3 regions of the Leclercia sp. AS011 genome follow, and region 1 is predicted to be linked to each of the others. Evidence: predicted binding sites of a transcription regulator. Region 1 holds the regulator's gene; each other region holds the start of a gene.
The links. The regulator PhoB, encoded in region 1, activates phosphate uptake and scavenging genes when phosphate is short. The targets are predictions, from matches to a motif close to CTGTCATAAAACTGNCNNAT.

Region 1 (10,403 bases):
TTCAGGGACGCGCAAACCTGCTGCCACTCTGCGGTGAGCGATTGCGCCTCCTGAGCCAGCGTCTGCGCCTCGTCGGTTTCCCGCTGCAGCTGGGCGTTAAGGGCATTCACCTGGCCCAGCACCAGCAGGCCTTCCTCTTTAAGGGCGGCGACCTCTTTTTCCATCGCGTCCCGGCGGCGCTGGTTTTCCGTAAGCGCTAAAGCCTGGTACTGCGCAATCGCCGGATGGTCGGTAGATCCGCAGAGCAGGCAGGGTTTCCCGGCTTCCAGCTCGGCCCGGTAGCTCTCGAGCTTTTTGATCTTCTCTTCCTGCTCACACAAGACCTTCAGATCGAGGTAGTGCTGCTGTTTCTCTTTGTACTGCTGGCGACGCAGGGTCAGCGTTTCGTTTAGTTTTGCCAGCTCGATCTGCGCCTTTTGCACGCTCTCATTATTCTGGCTGAAGCGCTTTTGCAGGGGCTGATAGCGGGCATGCAGGGTAGTCAGACGCTGACGCGCCGTCCGGGCCTGGGTTTGCTGCGCCATTTCGGCAGTGACCTGTTCCGCCGTAAGCGTCAGGGTATTTTCCGGCAGACCCGCCAGCTTCTGGCGTAAGTCAGTGATACGCCGGGTCAGCGTGGCGAGCTGGGTTTTATCCCGGTTGAGCTGGGAGAAGTGTGCGCGCCAGCCTGCCATCTCCTGACCCCACTGGCGGAAGCGATCCTGATCGGTCAGCCACTGCGTCAGGGCGGTGAACTCGGTCTGCAATTGATCCTGGATGCGCAGCGCCCCGTTACGGATCCGCGCGCGCAGCGCCGTGCTGGACTGTAAGCGAGTATTCACATCCAGCATCTGCTGTTCGGTTTGCGCCAGGCGGGCGATCTGCTCCTGCTGCCGCTCCCACTGCGGGCGCAGCAGGGCAGCGGGCTGGGCCAGATGCAGCTTATCCAGCTCCGGGGTGGCGTCAATCAGGGCCTGCTGCGCCTGCTGCTGTGCGGCCATCGATCGCTGCTGCTCGCGCACCAGCTCATCGTGGCGGGTCAGCCAGTGATAATCGTTCTGCTGCGCCTGCTGCCGGGCCAGCAGCTGTTGTTCTTCGTCAGTAAGTACCTGCAAACCTTGCTGGAGCTGCTGTTGTTGCTCGTCGCTGAGCAACACCACCCCGGCGGCCTGGGCTTCACGCCGTTCCAGCTCGCTGCGCGCCGCTTTGTGTTTTTCAAACACCATCGCCGAGATCTGACCGTAAATCTCGGTGCCGGTCAGCTCCTCCAGCAGCTCGGCGCGCTCTTTTGGCCTGGCGTTGAGGAAGGCGGCAAACTGCCCCTGGGAGAGCAGCATCGAGCGGGTGAAGCGGTCATAGTCCAGCCCGGTCAGCGAGGCGACAAGCTCCAGTTTATCCTTCACTTTATCCGCGAGGATTTTGCCGTCTTCGCACCGGGCCAGCTCCACCCGCGGCACCTGCAGATTGCCGTCCGGCTGATTGCGCGCCCGGTTCTGACTCCAGAAGGCGCGCCAGGCTACCCCTTTTACCTCAAACTCCACCTCCGCCAGACATTCGGCGGTGTCGCGGGTCATCAGATCGTTTTGCGATTGCGATACGGTGTTAAGGCGCGGCGTCTCGTGATACAGCGCCAGGCAGATGGCATCCAGCAGGGTGGTTTTCCCGGCACCGGTCGGGCCGGTGATGGCAAACAGGCCGTTGCTGAGGAAAGGCTCGGCGGTAAAGTCGATTTTCCATTCGCCCTTGAGCGAGTTGAGGTTTTTCAGACGCAGGCTGAGAATTTTCATGCGTTATCCTCGTCGTTATCCAGCGCGTGCAGCGCATGGCTGAACAGCTCGTTTAACCGCGCCCGCTGTGCATCGTCGAGAGTCTCCTGCGCCAGGCGGCGTTCAAAGACCTCCTCCACCCGCAGCTCGCTGAGGGTTTCACGCAGGCTGTTGGCGAGGAGCTTCTCGCGCAGTTCGCGGCTGCGCCGCACCAGCAGTACCTCCACCGGCAGATCGTCCGTCAGCTGCTGAATCTTACGCTGCATGTCGTGCAGGTACTCCTCGGTGGCAATTTCGATATCCAGCCAGACGGGAGGCGTCTGCTCCACGCCACGCCACTGCTCCAGTTGGGCAGCGATGGCCGCCAGATCGCCCTTCAGCACCGCCAGCGGTTGGGTCATGGGCACCTCCAGAGCGTCAACGGCGCTGAGCTTGCCCTGGTCAAAACTCACCAGATGCACGCTTTTGCTTTTGCCGGTTTCATCAAAGCTGAGGGGGATAGGCGAGCCGCAGTAGCGAATGTGGTCGCAGCCGCCAATCTTCTGTGCCCGGTGGATGTGGCCCAGCGCGATATAGTCGGCCGCCGGGAAATGCTGAGCGGGGAAGGCATCCAGCGTGCCGATATAGATGTCACGTACCGCGTCACTTTTACTGGCCCCGACGGTGGTGAGATGGCCGGTGGCGATAATCGGCAGGAGGCTGTCACCGCGCAGCTGGCAGGCGGCGGTATACTGATCGGCATAATAGTGGGTGATGGCCTCTAACAGCTGCTGCTGCTTCTCGATCCCCGAGAGGCCCGCCTGGCTTTTCATCACGTCACGCGGGCGTAAGAACGGGATGGGGCAAAGCACCGCTCCGGGCGTCCCGTCGCGTTTGTGCAGAATTTGCGGCCCGTGCCCGGCGCTGGCCACCACGGTGGTGTTAAGAAAGGCCAGAATTTCACGGGATTCATTCAGCGTGGCCACGGAATCATGATTGCCGGCCACAATCACCAGATGGCATCCGGTCTTCTGCAGGTTGACCACGAAACGGTTATACAGCTCTCGCGCATAGCTCGGCGGCGATCCGGTGTCGAAGATATCCCCGGCCACGAGGATGGCGTCGACCTGGTGGGATTGCGCCATCTCAAGCAGCCAGTTGAGGAAGGCTTCATGTTCGGCGGCGCGGCTTTTACTGTAAAAGTTCTGTCCCAGATGCCAGTCCGAGGTGTGAAGTATGCGCATAACAGATCCGTGGCAAAAAAAAGTAAGCGGGATTATAAACATTCAGGGGGAGGAAGATAACCGCTACAATCAGGGCGGCCAGAAAACAACGGCTTGCCTTTACTGGCGGGCAGGTTTTTCATAAATCTGTCATAAATCTGACGCATAATGACGCCGTATTACAAACATGTAACCTAAATAAGACAGGGCTAAGTATGGCGAGACGTATTCTGGTCGTAGAAGATGAAGCACCCATTCGTGAAATGGTCTGTTTCGTGCTCGAACAAAATGGCTTTCAACCGGTGGAAGCTGAAGATTACGACAGCGCGGTGAATCAGCTCAACGAACCCTGGCCCGATCTGATCCTGCTCGACTGGATGTTGCCCGGCGGCTCTGGTCTGCAATTCATCAAACACATCAAACGTGAAGCCTTAACCCGCGATATTCCGGTGATGATGTTGACCGCCCGTGGGGAAGAGGAAGATCGCGTTCGCGGTCTGGAGACCGGGGCGGATGATTACATCACCAAGCCTTTCTCACCGAAAGAGCTGGTAGCGCGTATCAAGGCGGTGATGCGCCGTATTTCACCGATGGCGGTGGAAGAGGTAATTGAGATGCAGGGTCTGAGCCTCGATCCCACCTCACACCGCGTGATGACCGGTGAAAATCCCCTCGATATGGGGCCGACGGAATTCAAACTGCTGCACTTCTTCATGACCCACCCGGAACGTGTCTACAGCCGCGAGCAGTTGCTCAATAATGTCTGGGGCACTAACGTCTATGTTGAAGACCGGACGGTGGATGTGCATATTCGTCGTCTGCGTAAGGCCCTCGAAACCAGCGGTCACGACCGCATGGTGCAGACCGTCCGCGGCACGGGTTACCGTTTCTCAACCCGTTTCTGAACAATGACAGGAGTGTGACGCGTGCTGGAACGTCTGTCATGGAAAAGGCTCTGTTTTGAACTGATATTGTGCTGTATTCCGGCCCTGATCCTCGGGGCCGTTTTCGGTTATTTACCCTGGTTTTTGCTGGCGGCCGTCACCGGGCTGCTGGTCTGGCACTTCTGGAATCTGCTCCGCCTCTCATGGTGGCTGTGGGTTGACCGAAGCATGACGCCCCCGCCGGGAAGCGGGAGCTGGGAACCTCTGCTGTATGGCCTGCACCAGATGCAGATGCGTAATAAGAAACGCCGACGCGAGCTGGGCAGCCTGATCAAACGCTTTCGCAGCGGCGCAGAATCCCTTCCTGATGCGGTAGTGCTTACCACCGAAGAGGGGGCAATGTTCTGGTGCAACGGACTGGCGCAACAGCTGCTGGGCCTGCGCTGGCCGGACGATAATGGACAGAACATCCTCAACCTGCTGCGCTACCCCGAGTTCGCGCAGTATCTGAAAAAACGCGATTTTACCCGTCCGCATAATCTGGTGTTAAACAATGGTCGCCATCTGGAGATCCGCGTCATGCCCTACAGCGACAAACAGTGGCTGATGGTGGCGCGGGATGTAACGCAGATGCACCAGCTGGAAGGGGCCCGGCGCAACTTCTTTGCCAACGTCAGTCACGAGTTACGCACCCCGCTGACGGTCTTACAGGGCTATCTGGAGATGATGCAGGAGCAGACCCTCGAGGGCGCCCCACGGGAAAAAGCGCTGCAGACCATGCGCGAGCAGACGCAACGCATGGAAGGACTGGTGAAGCAGCTGCTGACCCTCTCCCGCATTGAGGCCGCGCCAACCCTTGCGCTCAATGAAACTATCGATGTGCCGATGATGCTGCGGATGTTAGAGCGTGAGGCGCAAACCTTAAGCCAGCAGCAGCACCAGATCACCTTCGAGGTGGATAACAGCCTTAAAGTGCGCGGCAGTAACGATGAGCTGCGCAGCGCCATCTCCAATCTGGTCTATAACGCGGTGAACCACACGCCCGCAGGGACCCACATTATCGTGCGCTGGCAGCATGCCCCCACCGGGGCGGAGTTCAGCGTGGAGGATGATGGCCCGGGTATCGGCCCGGAGCATATTCCGCGCCTGACCGAGCGTTTTTATCGGGTTGATAAAGCCCGTTCCCGCCAGACGGGCGGCAGCGGACTGGGGCTGGCTATCGTGAAACACGCTATCAATCACCACGACAGCCGTCTCGATATCGTCAGCACGCCGGGCAAAAGCACGCGTTTCAGTTTCGTGATCCCGGAACGTTTGATTGCCAGTAACAGCGCCTGATCAGCCCCCTGTAATCAGATATTGCCACAGGCCAGCGTAAGCTGGCCTGTTTGCTTTGCAGTCAACCGAAGCGCGGGTAAATTTTATACGCCTGATGCTTTTTTGTTCGCATGATTAGCCATGGGTTTTTCTTATAATTGGTGTAATGTTTCAGGTCTGACTTTCAACCTGGCATATTGTTCTGGTTTTACGATCCCATATTGCCTTTAAACGTTATAAGCGTTTAAATTGCCCCCCTGATATCGTCGGACAGACTGTATTTGCGTGGTAAATCGAAAAAATATTCCTGACCACGGCAGTTGGGGAGCATTTCCCGCTGAAATTGCACATTTTTTCCGCTGTTTTGTTCCGCATGGGATAGCGAAAAATTCAACGTTTTCAACACCACATCCACAGGCAGTAAGGTTTTATGACCCATCAATTGAAATCGCGTGACATCATCGCACTGGGCTTTATGACATTTGCGCTGTTCGTCGGCGCTGGCAACATCATCTTCCCACCTATGGTTGGCCTGCAGGCGGGTGAACATGTCTGGACCGCGGCGATCGGCTTTCTGATCACCGCAGTCGGTCTGCCGGTACTCACCGTTGTGGCGCTTGCGAAAGTGGGCGGCGGCGTCGACAGCCTCAGCGCACCCATCGGTAAAGTGGCCGGGGTGATGCTGGCGGTAGTCTGCTATCTGGCGATCGGACCGCTGTTCGCGACCCCGCGCACCGCGACCGTCTCCTTCGAAGTGGGGATTGCCCCGCTGACCGGCGATGGCCCGCTGCCGCTGTTTATCTACAGCCTGGTCTACTTCGCTATCGTGATCCTGGTGTCGCTCTATCCGGGTAAGCTGCTGGATACCGTGGGCAACTTCCTGGCGCCGATGAAGATTCTGGCCCTGCTGGTGCTGGCGGTCGCGGCGATTATCTGGCCTGCTGGCCCGTTGAGTTCCGCCACCGAAGCCTATCAGAACGCGGCCTTCTCTAACGGTTTCGTGAACGGCTACCTGACCATGGATACGCTGGGCGCAATGGCGTTCGGTATCGTGATCGTTAACGCGGCGCGTTCCCGCGGCGTGACCGAAGCGCGTCTGCTGACCCGCTACACCGTCTGGGCTGGCCTGATGGCGGGTGCGGGTCTGGCGCTGCTCTATCTGGCGCTGTTCCGTCTGGGTTCCGACAGCAGCGTGCTGGTTGACCAGGGCGCGAACGGTGCGGCGATTCTGCATGCCTACGTACAGCACACCTTTGGTGGTGCGGGCAGCATGATGCTGGCTATTCTGATCTTCCTGGCTTGTCTGGTAACGGCGGTTGGCCTGACCTGTGCCTGTGCTGAGTTCTTTGCTCAGTACGTTCCGCTCTCCTATCGTACGCTGGTGTTTATCCTCGGCGGCTTCTCGATGGCGGTGTCGAACCTGGGTCTGAGCCACCTGATTCAGGTCTCTATTCCGGTGCTGACCACCATCTACCCGCCGTGTATCGTGCTGGTAGTGTTGAGCTTCACCCGCGGCTGGTGGAATAATTCCACACGAATTATCGCTCCGGCCATGTTTATCAGTCTGCTTTTTGGTATGCTTGACGGCATTAAGGCATCGGCATTCAGCGCCATCCTGCCCGCCTGGACACAGCGTCTGCCGCTGTCTGAACAGGGTCTGGCGTGGCTGATGCCTACCGTTGTTGCACTGGTACTGGCTATTATCTGGGATCGTGCTGCAGGGCGTCAGGTTACTTCGAACGCGCACTAATCAACGGCTGAATGTTAAACCACGGGGCGTAATGCCCCGTGGTTTTTTGTTTTTTTTAGTCTGAATGGCATGACAACAAATGGAAAGCACTAACAAACTCAAGCGTGGATTGAGCGCCCGCCACATCCGCTTTATGGCGCTGGGTTCTGCAATCGGTACCGGTCTTTTTTATGGCTCGGCAGATGCCATCAAAATGGCCGGTCCCAGCGTTCTGCTGGCATATCTTATCGGCGGTGTTGCCGCCTACATCATCATGCGTGCGCTGGGGGAGATGTCCGTTCATAACCCATCGGCCAGCTCCTTCTCCCGCTATGCCCAGGAAAACTTAGGCCCGCTCGCCGGGTATATCACCGGCTGGACCTACTGCTTCGAAATCCTGATCGTGGCCATTGCCGACGTGACGGCATTCGGCATCTATATGGGCGTCTGGTTCCCGACGGTGCCGCACTGGGTCTGGGTGCTCAGCGTGGTGCTGATCATCTGCGCCATCAACCTGATGAGCGTGAAGGTGTTTGGCGAACTGGAGTTCTGGTTCTCCTTCTTTAAAGTCGCCACTATCATCATCATGATTGCAGCCGGTATCGGCATCATCATCTGGGGGATTGGCAACGGCGGACAACCGACCGGGATCCACAATCTGTGGAGCAACGGCGGCTTCTTCAGCAACGGCTGGATTGGCATGGTGATGTCGCTGCAGATGGTGATGTTCGCCTATGGCGGGATCGAAATCATCGGCATCACCGCCGGTGAAGCGAAAGATCCTGAGAAGTCTATCCCACGCGCCATTAACTCGGTGCCGATGCGTATTCTGGTTTTCTACGTGGGGACGCTGTTTGTGATCATGTCCATCTACCCGTGGAACCAGGTCGGCACTAACGGCAGCCCGTTTGTGCTCACCTTCCAGCATCTCGGGATCACCTTTGCCGCCAGTATCCTTAACTTTGTGGTGCTGACTGCGTCGCTCTCCGCCATTAACGCCGACGTCTTTGGTGTGGGGCGTATGCTGCACGGCATGGCAGAGCAGGGCAGTGCGCCTAAGGCCTTCGCCAAAACTTCCAGCCGCGGTACGCCGTGGGTGACGGTGCTGGTGATGACCGTGGCGCTGTTGCTGTCGGTCTATCTGAACTACATCATGCCGGAGAACGTCTTCCTGGTGATTGCGTCGCTGGCGACCTTCGCCACCGTCTGGGTGTGGATCATGATTTTGATGTCGCAGATTGGCTTCCGCCGTCGTCTGTCGCCTGAAGAGGTGAAAGCCCTGAAGTTTAAAGTGCCGGGCGGCGTGGCAAGTACCGTTGGCGGCCTGATCTTCCTGGTCTTTATTATCGGCCTGATTGGTTACCACCCGGAGACCCGCATCTCGCTGTATGTCGGCTTCGCGTGGATTGCCCTGCTGCTGGTCGGCTGGGTGTTTAAACGCCGCCGCGAGCGCCAGTTAGCGGAAGTACAGTAAGCAGAATGCCCGGCAAACGCCGGGCATTTTTCTCCTCCCCCTGCCTCCTCCCCCAATAAACCACTTCGTGATGAGTGAACATCAACTACCCTGTGGCAAGGTGACCTCATTTCTGGGATAGGGGATAAAAGATGTTGAATGCATGGCACCTGCCGGTTGCCCCATTTGTTAAGCAAAACAAAGATAAACTCGTCATCACGCTGTGGCTGACGGGTGAGCACCTGCCTGAGCGGGTGACGATGCGCGCTGAATTCGACAATGAAGAGACCTCGCTGCCGATGCACAAGCAGCGCAGCCAGCCGCAGCCCGGCGTCACCGCCTGGCGCGCAACCCTCGACACCACGAAAGGGCAGCCGCGGCACCGCTACAGCTTTAAGATGCTCTGGCATAACCGCCAGCTGTGGTTTACCCCGCAGGGGTTTAGCCGTTTTCCGCCCGCCCGGCTGGAGCAGTTCGCCGTCGATTACCCGGATGCCGGGCCTGAGTGGGTGGTCGAGCAGGTCTTTTATCAAATCTTCCCGGACCGCTTTGCCCGCAGCCAGCAGCGCAACCCGGAGCGGGACAAAACCTACTATCACCATGCCGCCGGTCACGAGACCATCTTCCATGAATGGGACGAGCCGGTTACCGCTCAGGCGGGGGGCTCAACCTTTTACGGCGGCGATCTGGACGGCATCAGCGAGAAGCTGCCGTATCTGAAAAAACTCGGCGTCACGGCGCTGTACCTCAATCCGGTGTTTGTCGCTCCCAGCGTGCATAAGTACGACACCGAAGATTACCGCCACGTGGATGAGCAGTTTGGCGGCGACGAGGCCCTGTTACGCCTGCGGGAAAACACCCACCGGGAAGGGATGCGCCTGATCCTCGACGGCGTGTTTAACCACAGCGGCGATTCTCACGCCTGGTTTGATCGCCACAATCGCGGAACGGGCGGTGCCTGCCATAACCCGGACTCGTCCCAGCGGGACTGGTACAGCTTTGACGACGAAGGCCGCGCCCTCGACTGGCTGGGCTACGCCAGCCTGCCGAAGCTGGATTACCAGTCACCCACGATGGTGGACGAGATCTACGGCGGCGAGGACAGTATCGTTCGCCACTGGCTGAAAGCGCCGTGGAATATGGACGGCTGGCGGCTGGATGTGGTGCATATGCTCGGGGAAGGGGGCGGGGCGCGTAACAACCTGCAGCACGTGGCCGGGATCACCCGCTCCGCGAAGCAGGCCCGGCCCGATGCCTTCGTCTTTGGCGAACATTTTGGGGATGCCCGCCAGTGGCTGCAGGCCGACGCGGAAGATTCGGCGATGAACTACCGCGGCTTCACCTTCCCGCTGTGGGGCTTCCTGGCTAATACCGATATCTCCTACGATCCGCAGCTGATTGACGCTGAAACCTGCATGAAGTGGATGGATAACTACCGCGCCAGCCTCTCGCATCAGCAACAGCTCCGCATGTTCAATCAGCTCGACAGCCATGACACCGCCCGCTTTAAGTCGCTGCTCGGCAAAGACGTGGCGCGTCTGCCGCTGGCGGTCACCTGGCTCTTTACCTGGCCGGGTGTGCCGTGCATTTACTACGGGGATGAGGTGGGGCTGGACGGCAATAACGATCCCTTCTGCCGTAAGACCTTCCCGTGGGCACCTGAGAAGCAGGATACGGCGCTGCTGGCGCTCTATCAGCGGCTGATTAAACTGCGCAAGCAGAGCCAGGCGCTGCGCTACGGTGGCTGCCAGGTGGTCTACGCCCATGACAACGTGGTGGTCTTTGTCCGTGTCTATAATCAGCAGCGGGTGCTGGTGGCCATCAACCGGGGCGAGGCCTGCGAAGTGGTGCTGGAAGATTCACCGCTGCTGGCGGGTAAAACGTGGATGGTTAAAGAGGGTAAAGCGACGTTCCATGAGGGCGTGCTCACGCTTCCTGCGATCTCGGCTGCGGTCTGGATCGGCAGTTAACCGCGGGCGGAACGGTTTTCACCTTTTAAGATGGCGTAAATGCAACAGTTTGTGTCAATCTTAACGAATTGTTTACGGTGAAGGTGGAAACATGGACGAGCTT
Region 2 (10,403 bases), 2.2 Mb from region 1:
TTTTGCCCTGCTGCTGCCGGGCAAAAGGCGATATAGAAATCGAGATGTGATTGTGCCGGGTGGCGCTTTGCTTACCCGACCTACAAAACCGCAGTTCGTAGGCCGGGTAAGGCGCAGCCGCCACCCGGTAATGTCAGCGTTTATCCTTTAAGAACGTCACCGCTTTATCCGGGAAATCCGTAAACAGTCCGTCCACACCCGCCTGGTTATACAACATCTCATAAAGCTGATTCACGTCCGTGGCGTACGGCGGCAGCTGGTCTGCACGCACCGTGTACGGATGCACCTGCATCTTGCTCGCATGCGCCTCTTTCACCATCGCCGTCAGCGTCACGTGGCCCGGCGTGGAGCCTTCCGCCACCAGCATATGGTAATCCGGCCCGAGGCCGTCGGCGTACTGCGCAATCTGCTTCATCGCGCCCGGCTTAAACATCCAGTCGTAGTTGTAGTTTACCCACTTGCCGTCCGGCTGCTTCTCCTGGGTTTCATTCCAGTCGGTATAGGCAATCAGCTGCACCAGATTGAGATCCATCCCCCTCTTCGGCTCCAGCTCGGTTTTGATGCGCTTCAGCTCGGCGGCGTCAAAGCACTGCAGATACACCTTGTCCTGCTTGCTGGTGTAGCCGTACTGCTTCAGCACGTCGAGCGTCTTCGCGGCAATGTCTTTCCCTTCCTGGTGGTGGAACCACGGCGCTTTGATCTCCGGGTAGATACCGATGTTTTTCCCGGTGGAGTGGTTCAGCCCCTGAACAAACTCAATCTCTTCCTGGAAGGTGTGGATCCGGAAGTCAGATTTGCCCATCGGGAAGCGTCCCGGATAGACCTGCACCTTCTTGCCATTTTCAATCTCGAAGCCTTCGGTGAACTTCAGGGAGCGGATCTCATCCAGGGTAAAATCAATGGCGTAGAAGCGACCATCTTTGCGGGCGCGGTACGGGAAGCGCTCCGCCACGTCCGTCACGCGATCGAGATAGTGGTCATGCAGGACGACCAGTTGGTCGTCCCTGGTCATCACCAGGTCCTGCTCCAGGTAATCCGCGCCCTGCGCATAGGCCATCGCTTTCGCCGGCAGCGTGTGCTCCGGCAGATAGCCGCTCGCGCCGCGGTGGGCGATGACGATTTTATCTGCCGCCAGCGCGGACCCGGTCATCAGGCCCGCCAGCAACAGGCCGGTGGTTAAGTAAGATAATTTCATGGCCATGTTCCTTATTGACGACGCGCCTGCACTTCCGCGTGGTGACGTTTCTCGCCGATCATCACGACAATCAATAGCAGCACCGCCAGCACGCTACCGCCGATCATCACCATAAAGCCACCGTCCCAGCCGAAGAAGTCAACGGTATAGCCCACGATGGCGCTCGCCGCGACCGACCCACCCAGGTAGCCGAACAGACCGGTAAAGCCTGCCGCCGTGCCTGCCGCTTTCTTCGGTGCCAGCTCCAGCGCGTGCAGACCGATCAGCATAACCGGACCATAAATCAGGAAGCCGATGACGATCATACAGGCCATATCTACTGACGGGTTGCCCGGCGGGTTGAGCCAGTAAACGACGGTGGCGATGGTCACCAGAGTCATAAAGAAGACGCCCGTCGCACCGCGGTTGCCTTTAAACACTTTGTCCGACATCCAGCCACAAAGCAGCGTGCCCGGGATCCCGGCATATTCATACAGGAAATAGGCCCAGGAGGATTTATCCAGCGCGAAGTGCTTCACCTCTTTCAGGTAGGTTGGTGACCAGTCGAGGATGCCGTAGCGCAGCAGGTAAACGAACACGTTGGCGACTGCGATGTACCACAGCAGCTTGTTCGGCAGGACGTACTTCATGAAGATCTGTTTTGCGGTCAGCTCTTCTTCATGCTCCTTGCTGTAATCATCCGGATAGTCGTTTTTGTACTCTTCGATCGGCGGCAGACCGCAGGACTGCGGCGTGTCGCGCATCAGGGCGAAGGCAATAATCGCCACCACGATGGCGCCAAAGGCAGGCATATAGAGCGCCGCGTGCCAGTCGTTGAACCAGGCCATCCCCAGCAGGAACAGCAGAGGCGGAATGCCGCCACCCACGTTATGGGCACAGTTCCACACCGACACGATGCCGCCGCGCTCTTTCTGCGACCACCAGTGCACCATGGTACGTCCACACGGTGGCCACCCCATGCCCTGGAACCAGCCGCAGAGGAACAGCAGCACGAACATGACGGCAATACTGGAGGTTGCCCAGGGCACAAAGCCCATGAACAGCATAACCGCTGCCGCCAGGATCAGACCGGCGGGCAGGAATACGCGCGGATTCGAGCGGTCGGACACCGAACCCATAATGAATTTTGAAAAACCGTAGGCGATGGAGATCCCCGACAGCGCGAACCCCAGATCGCCACGGGAAAAGCCCTGCTCCACCAGATAAGGCATGGCGAGCGCAAAGTTTTTACGAACGAGGTAGTACGCCGCGTACCCGAAGAAGATCCCCAGGAAAATTTGCCAACGCAGACGACGGTATAGCGGATCAATTTCTGCCTCTGGCAGACGCGCCTGATGCGGCGCAGGTTTGAAGATACTGAGCATGACAGCCTCCGTGGCCTTGTATTGAATGGGCAGGTGGCTCGCACCTGAATTCCAGAGGCGGGGATGTTAAGAAATCAGAGTGATTGTTACTGTGAATCAACGCACAGATTGTTACAGAAATATGACAGAATGCGCAAAAAAGCGCATGAAATCACGTTTCATTTTCGAATTACGCTCGTTTGTGCTCGAAATCAAACAAACCACAGTTTTAGTGTGGCTAAATGATAGAAAACGAACACAGAGGGATAGCAATGACCATTCACGATCCTCGTTACAGCGATGTGATTATCATTGGCGGTGGCGCAACCGGCGCTGGTATCGCACGTGATTGCGCCCTGCGGGGATTAAGCGTCACGCTGCTGGAACGCCATGACATCGCGACAGGCGCTACCGGCCGCAATCATGGACTGCTTCACAGCGGTGCCCGCTACGCCGTGACCGACGGTGAATCCGCGCGCGAATGTATCGCCGAAAATCAGATCCTGCGGCGTATAGCCCGCCACTGCATTGAACCCACCGACGGCCTTTTTATTACGCTTCCCGAAGACGATCTCGCCTTTCAGTCAACCTTTATTACCGCCTGCCGTGCGGCGGGGATTCAGGCCGAGGCCATCGACCCGGCCCTCGCGCGCCGCATTGAGCCCGCCGTCAACCCAACCCTGACGGGCGCGGTAAAAGTGCCTGACGGCACCGTTGATCCTTTTCGCCTGACCGCCGCCAACATGCTGGACGCCCGCGAGCATGGCGCGCGCATTCTGACCGGGCACGAAGTGACCGGGCTTATCCGCGAAGGCCACCGCGTCTGCGGCGTGCGGGTGTTTGACACGCAATACCACGAACACAGCGAGCTGTTTGCCTCCGTGGTCGTCAATGCCGCGGGGATCTGGGGGCAGCGCATTGCAGAGTACGCCGACCTGTCGGTGCGCATGTTCCCGGCGAAAGGCTCCCTGCTGATCCTCGACCACCGCATTAATAACCACGTGATTAACCGCTGCCGTAAACCGTCCGACGCCGATATCCTCGTCCCCGGCGATACCATTTCGTTAATAGGTACCACCTCAACGCACGTGGACTACAGCGAGATTGATTACAACCGCGTTACCGCCGAAGAGGTGGATATCCTGCTGCGCGAAGGGGAAAAACTGGCCCCGGTGATGGCACAGACCCGGATCCTGCGCGCCTATGCGGGCGTACGTCCGCTGGTCGCCAGCGATAACGATCCAAGTGGGCGTAACGTCAGCCGCGGCATTGTGCTGCTCGACCATGCCGCGCGTGACGGCCTGGACGGGTTTATCACCATTACCGGCGGCAAGCTGATGACCTACCGTCTGATGGCGGAGTGGGCAACGGATGCCGTCTGCCGCAAGCTGGGCAATACCGAACCGTGCGTCACGGCAGAACAGCCCCTGCCCGGTTCGCGGCAGTCCACCGAAAAGACGCTGCAAAAAATTATCTCGCTGCCCGCCCCCCTGCGCGGGTCGGCCATCTATCGCCATGGCGACAGGACGCCGGAGTGGCTGGGCGAAGGGCGGCTGAGCCGCAGCCTCGTATGCGAATGCGAAGCCGTCACCGCTGGTGAGGTGCAGTACGCGGTGGAAAACCTGACGGTCAATAGCCTGCTCGATCTCCGCCGCCGCACCCGCGTCGGAATGGGGACCTGCCAGGGCGAGCTGTGCGCCTGCCGTGCCGCCGGTCTGCTGCAACGTTTTCATACCACCACCGCCACCCAGTCGCTCGATCAGCTCAGCGCGTTTTTAAACGAGCGCTGGAAAGGGATTCAGCCTGTTGCCTGGGGAGATGCTCTGCGTGAAAACGAGTTTACCCGCTGGGTCTACCAGGGGCTTTGCGGTCTTGAGAAGGAGCAACGCGATGAAATTTGATACCGTGATTGTCGGCGGCGGGCTGGCAGGCCTGCTTTGTGGAATCAAACTCACAAAGCGGGGGCTGCGCTGCGCCATTATCACCCGGGGACAGAGCGCCCTGCACTTCTCGTCGGGCTCGCTGGATCTGGTGGATGACAGGTATCGCGAAAAACTGCCGGCCGAGCATCCTTATCACCTGATCGGCGCGCATAACATTGACCGCTTTGCGCTGGAAACCGAAGCGCTACTGGCGGACTGCGGTGCGCGTCTGCAGGGGAGCGCCAGGCAAAATCATCAGCGCGTCACGCCGCTCGGCACCCTGCGTTCCGCCTGGCTCAGTCCGGAGGAGGTGCCCGTTGCCCCTTTCAGCGGCGAGCGCGTGCGGGTCGTGGGGATTAGCGGGTTTCTTGATTTTCAGCCCCATCTCGCGGCGGCATCGCTCTGCCGCCAGGGGGTTAATGCCGAAGCGGCAGAGATAGAGCTGCCCGAGCTTGATGTCCTGCGCGACAACCCGAGTGAGTTTCGCGCGGTGAACATCGCCCGTTATCTGGATAACGAAGATAAGTGGTCGCTGCTGTATGAGGCGCTCATCCCGCTTGCGGCAGGATGCGATGCCCTCTTGATGCCCGCCTGCTTTGGCTTACGCGACAACCGGCTCTGGTGCTGGCTTTCGGATCGTCTGCCCTGCACGCTCGGCCTGCTGCCAACGCTGCCCCCTTCCGTACCCGGTATTCGCCTGCATACCCAGCTCCAGCGGCAGTTTGTTGCGCAGGGCGGCGTCTGGATGGCGGGTGACGAGGTGAAAAAAATCACCCTCACGGACGGCGCGGTCAGCGAAGTCTGGACGCGTAACCACGATGATATTCCGCTTCGCGCCCGCTATACGGTGCTGGCCAGCGGCAGTTTCTTCAGTAACGGACTGCTGAGCAGCCGGGAGGGCATTCGGGAAGCCATTATGGGGCTGGATGTGCGGCAAAACGCCTCCCGCGCGGACTGGTATCAGAGTGATTTCTTCTCGCCGCAGCCCTGGCAACAGTTCGGCGTGATTGTCGATAACCAGCTACACCCGCAGCTTTCCGGTAAGCCCGTCAGCAATCTCTTTGCCATCGGCTCGCTGCTGGGCGGGTACGACCCTATCGCTCAGGGCTGCGGGGGTGGCGTCTGCGCCGTCACCGCGCTGTATGTGGCAGAGCAGATTAGCCAGAGCATGGAGGCTGAACAATGAACGATACCCGTTTTGAAAGCTGCATCAAATGCACGGTCTGCACCACCGTCTGCCCGGTCAGCGGCGTTAATCCCCGCTACCCTGGTCCGAAACAGGCCGGGCCGGACGGCGAGCGTCTGCGCCTGAAGGACGGCAGGCTGTACGACGAGGCGCTGAAATACTGCATCAACTGTAAACGCTGCGAGGTGGCCTGCCCGTCGGATGTTAAAATCGGCGACATTATTCAGCGCGCCCGGGCACGCTATAGCACGCAAAAACCGTCGCTGCGGGACGCCATTCTGAGCCACACCGATCTGATGGGCAGCGTCTCTACGCCGTTCGCCCCGCTGGTGAATGCCGCGACCTCTCTCAAGCCGGTGCGCCAGCTGCTGGATGCCACGCTTAAAATTGACCATCACCGCAGCCTGCCGAAATATTCTCACGGCACCTTCCGCCGCTGGTACAAGTCCGTCGCCGCGGAGCAGGCGAAGTATGCCGAGCAGGTGGCCTTTTTCCACGGCTGCTATGTGAACTACAACCACCCGCAGCTGGGTAAGGATCTGCTGAAGGTGCTCAACGCCATGGGAACGGGCGTTCAGCTACTGAACAAGGAGAAGTGCTGCGGCGTACCGCTGATTGCCAACGGGTTTACCGATAAAGCACGCAGGCAGGCAAAAAGCAACGTCACGTCGCTGCGCGAAGCCATAGTCGACAAGGGGATTCCGGTGCTGGCGACCTCGTCCACCTGCACCTTCACCCTGCGCGACGAGTACCCGCATCTGCTGGACGTGGATAATAGCGGTCTGCGCGAGCACATCGAGCTGGCGACGCGTTTCCTGTGGCGCAAACTGGATAGCGGGCAGACGTTACCGCTGGGGGAACTGCCCCTGAAAGTGGTGTACCACACGCCGTGTCATATGGAGAAAATGGGCTGGTCGCTCTATACGCTGGAGCTGCTGCGGCTTATTCCGGGGCTGGAGCTGAGGGTTCTGGATTCGCGCTGCTGCGGGATTGCGGGAACCTACGGCTTCAAGCGTGAAAACTACGAAACGTCACAGGCGATTGGCGCCCCGCTGTTCCGCCAGATAGAAGAGAGCGGCGCGGATATCGTGGTAACGGACTGCGAAACCTGCAAGTGGCAGATTGAGATGTCCACCAGCAAGCGCTGCGAACATCCCATTAGCCTGCTGGCACAGGCGCTGGTTTAAGCCAGCGCCCGGCAGAACGTCTCTGCCGGACTGCTCCCTGATTAATAACTGGTTTTACTGGCTGCGGATAACGGCGTTTTGAACATCGCCAGTCGCCTGTCGAGGGCGTCGGTGTAGAGCATGGTGTCCACTCCTACCGCAACAAAGGTCGCCCCCCAGCGCAGCGCCTTTTGCGCCATCTGTGGATCGACCGCAAGAAAGCCTGCGGCTTTACCCGCAGCACAAATGCGGCGAATGCTGCGCTCAATAATCGCCTGGACTTCCGGGTGCCCGGCGTTGTCCGGATAGCCCAGCGAAGCCGACAGATCGGCCGGGCCGATAAATACCCCGTCAATTCCTTCAACGTCCAGGATCGCATCGAGGTTATCCAGCGCGGCTTTGCTCTCTACCTGAATGAGCAGGCACAGCTCGTCGTTGGCCCGGGCCATGTAGTTCTCTACCCGCCCCCAGCGTGCCGCCCGTGCCACCCCTGCCCCCACGCCGCGAACGCCCAGCGGGGGATAGCGGGTGGCGGAGACGATCTCCCGCGCCTGTTCGGCGCTGTCGACCATCGGGATTAGCAGCGTCCTGGCACCAATATCCAGCACCTGCTTGATCAGACTGCGGTCGCCATCAACCGGGCGGATCACCGGCTGGCTGACATAAGGGGCGATCGCCTGCAGCTGGTGGTAGAGATCCTGAAGCGTATTGGGCGCATGTTCCCCGTCGATTAACAGCCAGTCATAGCCTGAGGTCGCGGCGATCTCCGCCATGTAGGACGAGGTGGAGCTGAGCCACAGTCCGATCTGCGCTTCACCCTTCAGCAGGGCCTGCTTAAAGGGGTTGGAAAGAAGGTTTTGCATAAAAACTCCCTGATGTTAATGAGGTACGCGGTTGGCCTGCGGCGTGGTGCGGGTCACGCCCAGCACCAGGATCGCCAGCGCGCCGAGAACGGCAATCCCGGCCAGCGCCAGCAGCCCGGCCGCATCGCTGCCAAACAGGGTCTGGGCTTTGACCCGGATAAGCGGGGCGAGAAAACCGCCCACCGCGCCAAACAGATTGACGAAGCCAATCCCTGCCGCCAGCGCGGTGCCGGAGAGCAACTGCGTCGGCATGGTCCAGAAGACCGGCTGTACGGCGATGAACCCCACCGCGGCCACGCACAGCGCCACTATCGCCAGTACCGGCGACACCAGCCCAGAGACGCCCACCCCAATACCGGCGGCCAGCAGCGTCAGCGTGGCAATGTTACGCCGCTCGCCGGTGCGGTCGGAGTAGCGCGGGATCAGCCAGGTACCAAACAGCGCCGCCACCCACGGAATCGCCGTCACCACCGAGGCGGTGAAGCCCACTTTGGTGCCGAGGAGAGCCGCCACCTGGGTGGGCAGGAAGAAGATCAGCCCGTAGACGGCGATCTGGATGGTCATGTAGATAAACGCCAGCTGCCAGACCCGGCCATTGCGCAGGGCATCGCTCAGCCGCGAGGTGGCTTTGCTCTGCTCCTCCCCTGCCAGCTGGTCGATGAGTACCTGTTTCTCCTGCGCGGTGAGGAACCGTGCCTGTTGCGGGGTATCGTCCAGCCAGAAGAAGGTAAAGACCCCGGCCCCTACGGCGATAAGCCCCTCGATGATAAACATCCAGAACCAGCCGGGATGGCCCATGAAGCCGTGCATCTCCAGCAGCGCCCCCGAGAGCGGCGACCCGAGCGACAACGCCAGCGGTGCCCCCATGTAAAACAGCCCCATAATGCTGGCGCGGTTGCGCTGGGGGAACCACTGGGAGGTGAGGTAGATCATGCCGGGGAAGAAGCCTGCCTCCGCCGCCCCCAGCAGGGTGCGGATCAGCAGAAATTTACTCTCGGTATCGGCCCACGCCATCGCCGCCGAGAGAAATCCCCACAGCAGCGTGGTGGTGCCAATCCACGTCCGGGCGCCAAACTTGCGCATCAGCAGGTTGGCGGGAACGCCCAGCAGGGCGTAAATCACAAAGAAGATCCCGGCCCCCAGGGCATAGGCTTCGTTACTGAGCCCGGTATCGATCTGGTAGCTCTCTTTGGCAAAGCCGATATTAGAGCGATCCAGAAATGCCAGCACGTAGAGCGCCAGCATGAAGGGGATCAGGCGGGCACGGTTTTTCCTGACCACGCTGTCGAGCAGAGTCATATTCATAGACAATCCTCAGTAAAGGGTGACGCCACGCTAGCGCGCGGCGCGATGGATTAGTGGCTGTAAGGACGCTTCAGGGCACAATCGCGGTTCAGCTCGACGCCAAAGCCGGGTTTATCCAGCACCGATTTGTGGATGCGGCCGTTCACCGGCACCGGCTCATCGAGCAGGATCGGGTCAAACTGCGGACGCAGCGTGGCGCAGTCCGGGCTGGTCATCAGGAATTCACTGAACGGCGTGTTAGTGAAGGTGATCACCGCGTGATGGGAGTAGACCGACGAACCGTGCGGCACCACCAGCTGCCCCCGGGCTTTCGCGATGGCCGCAATCTCCACCAGGGTAGTCAGACCGCCGCACCAGCCGACGTCCGGCTGCATGATGTCGATCCCGGTTTCGGACAGCGTGCGGAAGGATTGCAGGGTACCGTGGTGCTCCCCGCTGGTGACCATCATCCCCGGCGGAGCGTTGCGCTTCAGTTCGCGATAGCCTTCGTACTGCTGCGGCGGCAGACACTCCTCAATCCACTTCAGGTTGTACGGCGCGCAGGCGTGGGCCAGTTTAGTGGCGTAATTCACGTCCTGGCTCATCCAGCAGTCAAGCATCAGCCAGAAGTCCGGACCGCATTTCTCCCGGTACTCCGCCACCATCGCCGCGTCCTGGCGGATCCCGGCGTCGCCGTCGTGCGGCCCCCGGTGGGTCGGCATTTTGCCACCGATAAAGCCCATCTCTTTCGCCAGGTCCGGGCGGGCACCGGTGGCGTAAAAACGGATCTCATCCCGCACCGCGCCGCCGAGCAGCTTGTAGACCGGCAGCCCCACCACCTTGCCGAACAGATCCCACAGCGCCAGGTCAATGCAGGAGATGGTGTTCAGCACCAGGCCGCCGGAACCGGCGTAATACATGGTCGCCCCGAGCATCTGATCGTGGATCAGCTTGATATCGCTAACGCACCTGCCCTCGATAAAGCGGCTGAGGTGTTTCTCAACGATAAAACAGCCCATCTCCCCGGCGGTGGAGACCGCAAAACCGGTCTGGCCGTTATCGGCCTCCACTTCGACTACCAGCGTGCCGAGGACGTTAATGCCGAACGACTGGCGCGACTGTTCATACTGCGGATATTTACTCATCGGGGTGGCGATATGGTCGTCGATCCAGTGGTTGGCCCCCTGGTCGTGATAATCGCCGCCACCCGCGCCCTTCTCTGCCGTTGCGCCGCCGGTAAACCAGGCACGGATCTGTTTAATCTTCGGTAGGGTCATGATCTTCTCCATATTATGAGGCTTGCTCGAAGGGGCTTTTCCAGCCCAGTAAACGGGAAATATCTTTCGCACAGGCAATCGCTTTACCGGCCAGGTAGTCGCGGTTGTCTTCGTTGATTTGCAGTCGGGTGCCCACCACCGAGATGGCAGCGGTGAGATCGTTATTG
Region 3 (10,403 bases), 1.8 Mb from region 1:
GACATCTGCCAGATCCCCTGCAGCAGGTTGGCGTCGATACGCACGCCTAACAGGTGCAAGCTGAGCAGCGGCTCGCTCCAGGCAAAGGGCATCAGCAGCATCATGGTGACGGCCATCGCGGCCAGTCGGGTCAGGGACCAGTCGCGTCCATCACGGATTTTTGCGTTGCAGCGCGGGCAGAAAGCACTTTGGTATGATTTCATCTTTGGCAACGTAAAAAGCATATCGCATTGTGGGCAACGCTGATAATGTGCACGGGGCAGCGCATCGCCGACCGCATGCACAGTAATCTTTTTCGCCGGTGTTATTTTTGGTGTTTTAAGAGCCATCGGTCGCGCTAAAAAAGGATAGTTAATAGTTATCTTAACTCATGAATGGATTCATCTTGAGCATGAACGTAAATAATGCTTATTTTAATAGGCTATGCTGTAATTTTGTAAGACAACCAAGTGATTGAATAATGAACAAAACAGAATTCTACGCGGATTTAAACCGTGACTTTCAGGCATTGATGGCAGGCGAAACCAGTTTTTTAGCCACGCTGGCGAACACCAGTGCGTTACTTTTCGAGCGTCTGTCTGATGTGAACTGGGCCGGTTTCTATCTGCTGGAAGGCGAAACGCTGGTGCTGGGGCCCTTCCAGGGCAAACTGGCCTGCGTACGTATTCCGGTCGGGCGCGGCGTGTGTGGTACCGCGGTAGCGCAGGACCAGGTACAGCGTGTTGATGACGTCCACGCATTCGACGGGCATATCGCCTGCGACAGCGCCAGCAATGCTGAAATCGTCCTTCCTCTGAAAGTGAACAATCAGATTATCGGTGTTCTGGATATCGACAGCACGGTCTTCAATCGCTTTACCCGCGACGATGAGCAGGGGCTGCGCGAGCTGGTGGCGAACCTTGAGAACGTCCTTGCCGCGACCGATTATCATAAATTCTTTGCGAGCGTCGCAGGATAATCAACGGATAACGTAGCATTTACCGATGGCGTCATTATAATGACGCCTGTTCATGCCTGCGGCTTGTCGGCAACGTCCGTTGTAATCAGGAAATTTCATGGAAAATCAACCTAAGTTGAATAGCAGTAAAGAAGTTATCGCGTTTTTGGCCGAACGTTTTCCTCAATGTTTTAGTGCCGAAGGCGAAGCTCGTCCCCTGAAAATTGGTATTTTTCAGGATCTGGTAGAGCGTGTTGAAGGTGAGATGAACCTCAGCAAAACCCAACTCCGCTCCGCCTTACGTCTTTATACTTCGAGCTGGCGTTACCTGTACGGTATCAAAGCGGGCGCGACGCGTGTCGATCTCGACGGCAACCCTTGCGGTGTGCTGGACGAGCAGCACGTAGAGCACGCCCGTAAGCAGCTCGAAGAAGCCAAAGCGCGAGTTCAGGCTCAGCGTGCTGAGCAGCAGGCGAAGAAACGCGAAGCGGCCGCGGCCAATGGCCAGGAAGAAGCGCCTCGTCGTGAACGCAAGCCACGTCCTGCACCGCGTCGCAAAGAGAACACCGAGCGTAAGCCACGTGCTGAGCAACCGGCGGCAAAAGCCCCGCGTGCGCCTCGTGAAGAGCCGCGCCACACCCCTGTTTCTGACATTACCGCCCTGAGCGTCGGTCAGTCTCTGAAGGTGAAAGCGGGTAACAACGCTATGGATGCCACCGTACTGGAAATCACCAAAGATGGCGTTCGTGTACAGCTGACTTCTGGTCTGTCAATGATTGTACGCGCAGAACACTTGTTGTTCTAAAACGGAGGCCAAGCCCGGCATGAACACATTTTTTAAGCTCACCGCGCTGGCTGGCCTGTTTGCGATAACAGGCCACGCTTTCGCTGTGGACGAGATTACGCGTGTCGATCAAATTCCGGTACTGAAGGAAGAGACCCAACACGCAACGGTCAGTGAGCGCGTCACTTCGCGCTTCACCCGTTCGCACTATCGTCAGTTCGACCTCGATAAGGCCTTTTCGACCAAAATTTTCGACCGCTATTTGAACCTGCTGGACTACAGTCACAACGTCCTGTTGGCGAGCGATGTCGAACAGTTTGCCAAAAAGCAGTCTGAGGTAGGCGACGAGTTACGCAGCGGCAAGCTGGACCTGTTCTACGACCTGTATAACCTGTCGCAGAAACGCCGCTTCGAGCGCTATCAGTATGCGCTTAAGGTGCTTGAACGTCCGATGGACTTCACGGGTAACGACACCTTTAATCTTGACCGCAGTAAGTCGCCGTGGCCGAAAGATGAAGCCGAGCTGAATGCGCTGTGGGACAGCAAAGTGAAGTACGATGAGCTGAGCCTCAAACTCACCGGTAAAGATGAGAAAGAGATCCGCGAAACGCTGACCCGCCGCTACAAATTTGCCATTCGTCGCCTGGCGCAAACCAACAGTGAAGATGTGTTCTCGCTGGCGATGACCGCCTTCGCGCACGAAATCGATCCGCATACCAACTATCTCTCGCCGCGCAACACCGAGCAGTTCAACACCGAAATGAGCCTCTCCCTTGAAGGTATTGGTGCGGTGCTGCAGATGGACGACGATTACACGGTGATCAACTCCATGGTTGCCGGGGGCCCGGCGGCCAAGAGCAAGGCGATTAGCGTAGGCGATCGCATTGTGGGTGTCGGCCAGGTTGGCCAGAACATGGTCGATGTGATCGGCTGGCGTCTGGATGATGTGGTTGCCCTGATCAAAGGGCCGAAAGGCAGCAAAGTCCGTCTGGAAATTCTGCCTGCCGGTAAAGGTACCAAGACCCGTATCGTTACCCTGACCCGCGAGCGCATCCGTCTGGAAGATCGCGCGGTGAAAATGTCGGTGAAAACCGTGGGTAAAGACAAGGTCGGCGTGCTGGATATTCCTGGCTTCTATGTAGGCCTGACGGACGACGTCAAGGTTCAGCTACAGAAGCTTGAAAAACAAAACGTTAAGAGCGTGATTATCGATCTGCGTACCAACGGCGGCGGCGCCCTGACCGAAGCGGTTTCGCTTTCGGGTCTGTTTATCCCGTCCGGTCCGGTGGTGCAGGTACGCGACAACAACGGTAAAGTGCGTGAAGATGCCGATACCGATGGCGTAGTTTACTATAAAGGTCCGCTGGTGGTGCTGGTCGATCGCTTCAGTGCTTCGGCATCGGAGATCTTTGCCGCCGCCATGCAGGATTACAGCCGCGCACTGATTGTTGGCGAACCGACCTTCGGGAAAGGCACGGTGCAGCAGTATCGTTCCCTGAACCGCATTTACGATCAGATGCTGCGCCCGGAATGGCCGGCGCTGGGCTCGGTGCAGTACACCATTCAGAAGTTCTATCGCGTGAATGGCGGCAGTACCCAGCGTAAAGGCGTGACGCCGGATATCATCATGCCTACAGGCACTGAAGAGACGGAAACCGGCGAGAAGTTCGAAGATAACGCGTTGCCGTGGGATAGCGTTAATGCTGCCACCTACGTGAAGTCAGGGGATATGACTCAGTTTGGTCCGGCGCTGTTGAAGCAGCACGACGATCGCATCGCCAAAGATCCTGAGTTCCAGTACATCGTGAAGGACATTGCCCGTTTCAATGCCCTGAAGGCGAAACGCAATATCGTCTCTCTGAACTACGCTCAGCGTCTCAAAGAGAACGAAGAGGATGATGCTACACGTCTGGCGCGTATTAACGACCGCTTTAAACGTGAAGGTAAGCCGCTCCTCAAAAAACTGGACGACCTGCCGAAGGATTACCAGGAGCCGGATCCGTATCTTGATGAGACGGTGAAGATTGCCATTGACCTGGCGCAACTGGAAAAAGACCATCCTGCCGGCGACCCCGCACCGGCGAAATAACCCCCAAACAGGCACAAGAAATTGTGCCTGTTTTTTTGTTAACTGCATCCTGCCGTCAGCCAGTCATTTCAATATGTAAAGTTGTGTCTTTCTGGTGACTTACGCCGCTGCAATCCTTGAAAATATGCGGAATACCCATACGATGTGGGTAATCGCATAGTGCGTTTTGTTAAACTGAGGTTAAAAGAATATTATGATGCGAATCGCGCTCTTCCTGCTCACCAACCTTGCGGTCATGGTGGTCTTCGGGCTGGTACTCAGCCTGACGGGAATTCAGTCGAGCAGCGTTCAGGGCTTGTTAATCATGGCGCTGCTGTTTGGTTTTGGTGGCTCCTTTATCTCGCTGCTGATGTCCAAGTGGATGGCGCTCAAGTCCGTGGGCGGCGAGGTTATTGAGCAACCGCGTAACGATATGGAACAGTGGCTGATGACCACCGTTGCAAACCAGGCTCGCCAGGCGGGTATTGCCATGCCGCAGGTGGCGATCTATCACGCCCCGGATATCAACGCTTTCGCCACCGGTGCGCGTCGTGACGCCTCTCTGGTTGCGGTCAGTACCGGTCTGCTGCAGAACATGAGCCGTGACGAAGCCGAGGCGGTGATTGCCCACGAGATCAGCCATATTGCCAACGGCGATATGGTGACCATGACCCTGATTCAGGGTGTGGTGAACACCTTCGTTATCTTTATCTCGCGTATCATCGCGCAGATTGCCGCAGGCTTTTTGGGTGGCGATCGCGAGGAAGGGGAATCCAGCAATGGCAACCCGCTGATCTACTTTGCGGTCTCCATGGTGCTGGAACTGGTGTTTGGTATCCTGGCGAGCATCATCACCATGTGGTTCTCCCGTCACCGTGAGTTCCATGCGGATGCAGGCTCAGCCAAACTGGTGGGCCGCGAGAAGATGATTGCCGCGCTGCAGCGTCTGAAAACCAGTTACGAACCGCAGGAAGCCTCTACCATGATGGCGTTCTGCATCAACGGTAAATCAAAATCGCTGAGCGAACTGTTCATGTCCCACCCACCGCTGGACAAGCGTATCGAAGCGCTGCGTAGCGGCGAGTACCTGAAGTAACGTCTTCGGGTCGGAAATAAAAAAGCGCGTCTCAGGACGCGCTTTTTTTTATGCCTGCGACCGCGGCTGGGTTATTCGCAGCCCGCTGATGATGGCCGCGACGGTAGCCAGCGTGCCGGCGGTGAGCAGCGCCAGATGCGTGCCGCTTTGCCCGGCCAGGTTGAACATCAGGGCCACCAGCGCCGCGCCGGTACTTTGCCCCAGCAGGCGGGCGGTACCCAGCATCCCGCTGGCACCGCCGCTGCGATGACGCGGGGCGGCGGTAATAATAGTGTGATTATTCGGCGACTGAAACAGCCCAAAGCCCGCCCCGCACAGCACCATCCGCCAGATAATATCCAGATCGTGCGGTGCCGCGGGCAGCAGGGCGAGGGCAAAAAGACCGGCCGCCATTATTAACATCCCCAGCGCACCCAGTAATCCCGCATGCACCCGTTCAATCAGATAACCTGCCAGCGGTGCCATCACCATGGTAGCCAGCGGCCAGGGCGTTAACAGCAGACCCGTTTCCACTTCCGAACGGCCTACCACGCTCTGCAGGAAAAAGGGCAGAGAGACCAGGGCCAGCATCTGTGCGCAGAAGGAGCATATCGAGGTGCAAATAGAGAGGGAGAAGAGCGGGATGCGCAGCAGATCCACCGGCAGTAACGGCACCGGCAGTGCCAGCTGACGGCGCACAAAGAAGAAGCCAATCACCACCAGCGCCATAACTTCACCCGCAATTAACGTCAGCGACTGTCCCTGGGCGAAACCGCTCAGGGCGGTGATCAGCAGGCCAAAGGTGAGGGCGTTCATCACCGCGCTCGGCAGATCGAATTTAGGCATGTTGCTTTTCGGGCCGTTGGCAGGCAGATAGCGCAGGGCGAACAGCAGCGCCACGATCCCCAGCGGAACGTTGATTAAGAACAGCCACTGCCAGGAGGCCACCGAGAGGATCGCCGCGGCGATGGTTGGACCCGCCGCCGAGGAGACGGCAACAATAAAGGAGTTGATGCCCATCCCCCGGCCAAGATGCCGCCGCGGGTAGATGAGACGAATCAACGCAGTATTAACGCTCATCAGCGCCGCCCCGCCAAACCCCTGAGCAATACGCGCCAGCGTCAGGGTGTGCAGGCTGTCCGAAAGGGCGCAGAACAGGGAGGTCAGGGTGAAGACCGCCAGTCCACACTGATACACCCGGCGATAGCCAAACATGTCCCCCAGGAAAGAGAACGACAGCAGGGAGATGACAATCGCGATCTGATAGGCGTTGACGATCCAAATCGAACTGGCAGGCGAGGCATTCAGATCGCTGGCGATGGTCGGCAGAGCGACGTTAGCGATGGCACCGTCCAGCACGGCCATTGATATACCGATGATAATGGTCGCAATCGCACCATAGCGCTGCGGCAACGGCAGGCCATCTGTGAGGGTTTTGGTCATGAGAATTGATTAGCATTGGGGGTTATTATTAACAGGGTAACGATATTATCACTGTTATTTCGGTTATATGTCGCAGATTTGTAACCAGGTTAGCCAGGATTGATTGCAGCAATGCGGCCGCGAATTTATAATAAAAACCGGTTCTGAATTTTATAAAACACTTGCGTTGAGGTGATTAATGGCAATCGCGGATTTGGATAAACAGCCAGATTCTGTTTCTTCTGTGTTAAAGGTGTTTGGCATCCTGCAGGCGCTTGGCGAAGAGCGCGAAATTGGTATTACTGAGCTGTCCCAGCGTGTGATGATGTCAAAAAGCACCGTTTACCGCTTTTTGCAGACCATGAAATCACTGGGTTATGTTGCACAGGAAGGCGAGTCTGAAAAGTACTCCCTGACCCTGAAGCTATTTGAACTGGGCGCACGCGCGCTACAGAACGTCGATCTGATCCGTAGCGCGGATATTCAGATGCGCGAACTCTCTCGTCTGACGAAAGAGACCGTGCACCTGGGGGCGCTGGATGAAGACAGCATTGTCTACATCCATAAGATCGACTCCATGTACAACCTGCGCATGTATTCACGCATTGGTCGCCGCAACCCGCTGTACAGTACCGCTATCGGTAAAGTCCTGCTGGCATGGCGCGATCGTGAAGAAGTGAAGCAGATCCTCGAGAACGTCGAGTACAAACGCAGCACTGAACGTACCATCACCACCACCGACGAGCTGTTAGCGGTGCTGGATAAGGTGCGTGAGCAGGGTTATGGCGAGGATAACCAGGAGCAGGAAGAGGGCTTACGCTGCATCGGCGTACCGGTATTCGACCGTTTCGGCGTGGTGATTGCCGGCCTGAGTATCTCCTTCCCGACGCTGCGTTTCTCTGAGGAGCATCTGCACGAATACGTGGAAATGCTGCACACGGCGGCGCGGAAGATTTCTGAGCAGATGGGTTACAACGACTATCCGTTCTGAGGTGTTGCTGCTTGAAAAAACGCTGCCTGATGGCAGCGTTTTTTATGTTTTGCGTCAGCCGTTATCGATCACCGTCTCGCTCTTTCGCAGCAGCGGGCAGCGTGAAAGGCCGATAATGCCGCTGTCAGAGTGAATATACTGAGCCGTGCTGAATCCGCGCGCGGTGAGGTACTGGCACTGGATACCCAGCCCGCCCGCGTTCTCTTTACTGCCCGTCAGCACGCCGTAACCGGCAAGCAGCAAGCCGATCCCGATCAGGGCTATAACAATCAGTGTGCGAATAAAAAAGCGCATTATTGCCTCATTTTTTTAATGACTGCCGCCTAGCGTAACCGATACAGTCGCGTTAACAAGCCTATGATTCCGAAAGGTTGGTCTTCACGTTACAGTTAGGCATGGTTTAAGTTGTGCATGATAACCTGGCATCAGGCAGTTATGGGACGGAGAGTGGAGTGAAAAAAATACGCTGGGTAATTCTGGTGCTGGTACTGGTGGCTTGTGTGTTGCTCTGGACGCAGACCATCAATGTAATGTGCGACCAGGATGTACAGTTTTTTAGCGGTATTTGTTCTATCAATAAGTTTATCCCCTGGTAGCAGTCATTTTTATCGCAAATGATTTCCTTCCGTAACGCGAGTGGTAATATGAGCGTTTTTATTGGGGGGTGAAATGGGTGAGTTAGTGAATTCCGGGATGCTTAGTGTGGCATCTCTGGCGATGTCGGTGGTATTGCTGGTGGTGGGTCTGATGCTGTGGTTTTTCATCAACCGTGCAAGCTCCCGTACCAATGAGCAAATCGAACTGCTGGAAACATTAGTCGATTTGCAGAAACGTCAGAACGCGCTGCTGCGCCGCCTGTGCGAAGCCAATGAACCGGAAGAGAAAGAAGCACCAAAAGCGGTAGAAGAGACGGCTAACAGCCAGGACGATGACTTTATTCGTCTGGTAGCCGAACGCTAACCAGTCAGGGGAGGTGAGTATGGCCTGGAGCAATCCCTGGTATAACGCCTCCCTCGCGCATCACACTCCGCAGGGTTTTCGCAATATCGATGGCGCTGAGCACCAGCCCGGCGATGTCGAACGCTGGCAGAAAGAGCGAAAAGCCGCCGGTCTGCCAAAACCGCCCGCGCAGGGCTATGACTCGTTTATCCGCCAGTGGTGGCAGCCTGTCACCCTCAATACCGATGAAGAAGACGGCGTCTGGTTTCTGGGACATGCCAGCCTGCTGCTGCGCCTGAACGGGAAATACATTCTCACCGATCCGGCGTTTTCCCGCCGCGCCTCTCCGGTGCCTTTTGCCGGGCCGATCAGAAAAACGCCCCCGGTAATGAGCGTCGCCGCGCTCCCGCCTCTTGATGCGCTGGTCATTTCTCATAACCACTTCGATCATCTGGACTCCGCCACCATCCGCCAGCTTCTGCGGCGTTTTCCGCAGCTGACCATTTTCGTGCCGTTAGGCCTGGGGGAGTGGTGTCGTCGGCGCGGGGCAAAACAGGTTGTCGAGCTGGACTGGTGGCAAAGCTATACTTTCAAAGGGCTGGGGTTCACCGCCGTCCCGGCGCAGCACTGGAGCATGCGTACCCTGTGGGATCGCAACCGCTCACTCTGGTGTGGCTGGGTCTTTGAGGGGCCAAACCAGCGCTTCTGGTTCAGCGGCGATACTGGCTACACGCCGGAGCTGCTGACCATCCCGCAACGGCTGGGGAAACTGGATACCATCGCGATACCCGTCGGGGCCTATGCGCCACGCTGGTTCATGTCGGTTCATCATATGGATCCGCAGGCGGCGGTGTCACTGTGGCAACAGCTCGGCATGCCGCGCGCGATCCCGATCCACTGGGGCGTGTTTGAACTGGCAGATGAGTCGTTGGATGAGCCGGTCAGAGAGCTTTCTCAGGCGCTGAGGGATTTATCGCTGCCGGGCGAAAACTTTCAGCCTTTGCGTATTGGTCAATATTTATCCATATAAACTATTCTTTGTTCGGTTAGTACTTATTCCTTATTAAACCGAGGTTGATCATATTTTATTTTAATCGAAACGTTTTGATTGCTTTTTTTTGAGCCAGGTTCATAAAAATATCATTATTTTGGTGCATGGCGACAATCAGGGTTGCGGTGTATATAACTTAAACAAGCGAAGCGCTGAATGTTGTTTTTTTTCAAAGAAACACATGCCTGCCGTTGCGATTAAATCAGCATAACTTTGTACCAAATGTTCTAACGGAAATAACCGCCGCACGAAATCGTCTTCGCTTGCTGGACGACATGAAGTTATTGGTCTAAGGTAAAAAAGTCTTTGATAACAGCGTCTACCCTGACGGTTACTGATCGAGCAACATACGGGCTATGTATACACGTAAGTGCATTACTGTGCAGATTGTGGCAAATCAGTCCCTGAATTTGTGCGGCTGATCGAGACACGTTTAAAAATGGCTTGCCATTATTTAAGTTGTGTGTGATAACACGGTTTGGGTCAAACGAGGTACAGTTCTGTTTATGTGTGGCATTTTCAGTAAAGAAGTCCTGAGTAAACACGTTGTCGTTGAATACCGCTTCTCTGCCGAACCTTATATTAGTGCCTCATGCAGTAATGTCTCAGTTTTATCTCAGTGAATGCCCGCGGGCTAAGAAAACATTCTAAGGAATTTTGCAAATGGCAAAGATTAAAGGTCAAGTTAAGTGGTTCAACGAGTCTAAAGGTTTTGGTTTCATTACCCCTGCTGACGGCAGCAAAGATGTGTTCGTACACTTCTCTGCAATCCAGGGTAACGGCTTCAAAACTCTGGCCGAAGGCCAGAACGTTGAGTTCGAAATTCAGGACGGCCAGAAAGGTCCGGCTGCTGTTAACGTAACCGCTATCTGATCGAACCCCTGCCTGGTCTGAAGCGTTCCGACGTTTCAGTTGCAGAGTTAAAGCCTCGCGATTGCGGGGCTTTTTAATGCAATTTTTTCAAAGTGTTACCACCTGCGTCTCTGTTTGCAGTTTGTTGCAAAGCTGCGAGAGTATTAGCATTGTTTTCCCCCTCAGCAATAAGATTTGCCGTTAAATCAGGGCGTTGTTATTGAGCCCTGGAGCCCTGGTGAAAAAGAAACCCGTCAATCCCGCAGCAAACTTCACTCCGATAC

Region 2: a site for PhoB is predicted at 2,668-2,687, ahead of glpT (glycerol-3-phosphate transporter). Genes of this name have one in related genera too.
Region 3: a site for PhoB is predicted at 6,375-6,394, ahead of kdgR (DNA-binding transcriptional regulator KdgR). Genes of this name have one in related genera too.

What each region holds. Positions count from the first base shown of each region.
Region 1 covers NZ_JBBCMA010000001.1:2,510,344-2,520,746, reverse strand. Annotated here, with positions in the region: gene sbcC (exonuclease subunit SbcC) at 1-1,766, opposite strand, end outside; gene sbcD (exonuclease subunit SbcD) at 1,763-2,968, opposite strand; gene phoB (phosphate response regulator transcription factor PhoB) at 3,163-3,852, shown strand; gene phoR (phosphate regulon sensor histidine kinase PhoR) at 3,874-5,169, shown strand; gene brnQ (branched-chain amino acid transporter carrier protein BrnQ) at 5,579-6,898, shown strand; gene proY (proline-specific permease ProY) at 6,978-8,351, shown strand; gene malZ (maltodextrin glucosidase) at 8,483-10,300, shown strand; gene WFO70_RS11910 (DUF2339 domain-containing protein) at 10,392-10,403, shown strand, end outside.
Region 2 covers NZ_JBBCMA010000001.1:289,842-300,244, reverse strand. Annotated here, with positions in the region: gene yfaE (class I ribonucleotide reductase maintenance protein YfaE) at 1-50, shown strand, start outside; gene glpQ (glycerophosphodiester phosphodiesterase) at 134-1,195, opposite strand; gene glpT (glycerol-3-phosphate transporter) at 1,207-2,559, opposite strand; gene glpA (anaerobic glycerol-3-phosphate dehydrogenase subunit A) at 2,811-4,439, shown strand; gene glpB (glycerol-3-phosphate dehydrogenase subunit GlpB) at 4,429-5,646, shown strand; gene glpC (anaerobic glycerol-3-phosphate dehydrogenase subunit GlpC) at 5,643-6,833, shown strand; gene yfaU (2-keto-3-deoxy-L-rhamnonate aldolase) at 6,875-7,675, opposite strand; gene WFO70_RS01345 (MFS transporter) at 7,691-8,980, opposite strand; gene rhmD (L-rhamnonate dehydratase) at 9,031-10,236, opposite strand; gene WFO70_RS01335 (IclR family transcriptional regulator) at 10,250-10,403, opposite strand, start outside.
Region 3 covers NZ_JBBCMA010000001.1:677,489-687,891, forward strand. Annotated here, with positions in the region: gene yebS (membrane integrity lipid transport subunit YebS) at 1-329, opposite strand, end outside; gene WFO70_RS03165 (GAF domain-containing protein) at 461-958, shown strand; gene proQ (RNA chaperone ProQ) at 1,056-1,742, shown strand; gene prc (carboxy terminal-processing peptidase) at 1,762-3,810, shown strand; gene htpX (protease HtpX) at 4,004-4,885, shown strand; gene WFO70_RS03185 (MFS transporter) at 4,934-6,307, opposite strand; gene kdgR (DNA-binding transcriptional regulator KdgR) at 6,486-7,277, shown strand; gene WFO70_RS03195 (YobH family protein) at 7,332-7,571, opposite strand; gene mgrB (PhoP/PhoQ regulator MgrB) at 7,730-7,873, shown strand; gene WFO70_RS03205 (YebO family protein) at 7,947-8,237, shown strand; gene WFO70_RS03210 (MBL fold metallo-hydrolase) at 8,257-9,246, shown strand; partial or broken gene WFO70_RS03215 (DUF2627 domain-containing protein) at 9,774-9,918, shown strand; gene cspE (transcription antiterminator/RNA stability regulator CspE) at 9,931-10,140, shown strand; gene ftsI (peptidoglycan glycosyltransferase FtsI) at 10,358-10,403, shown strand, end outside.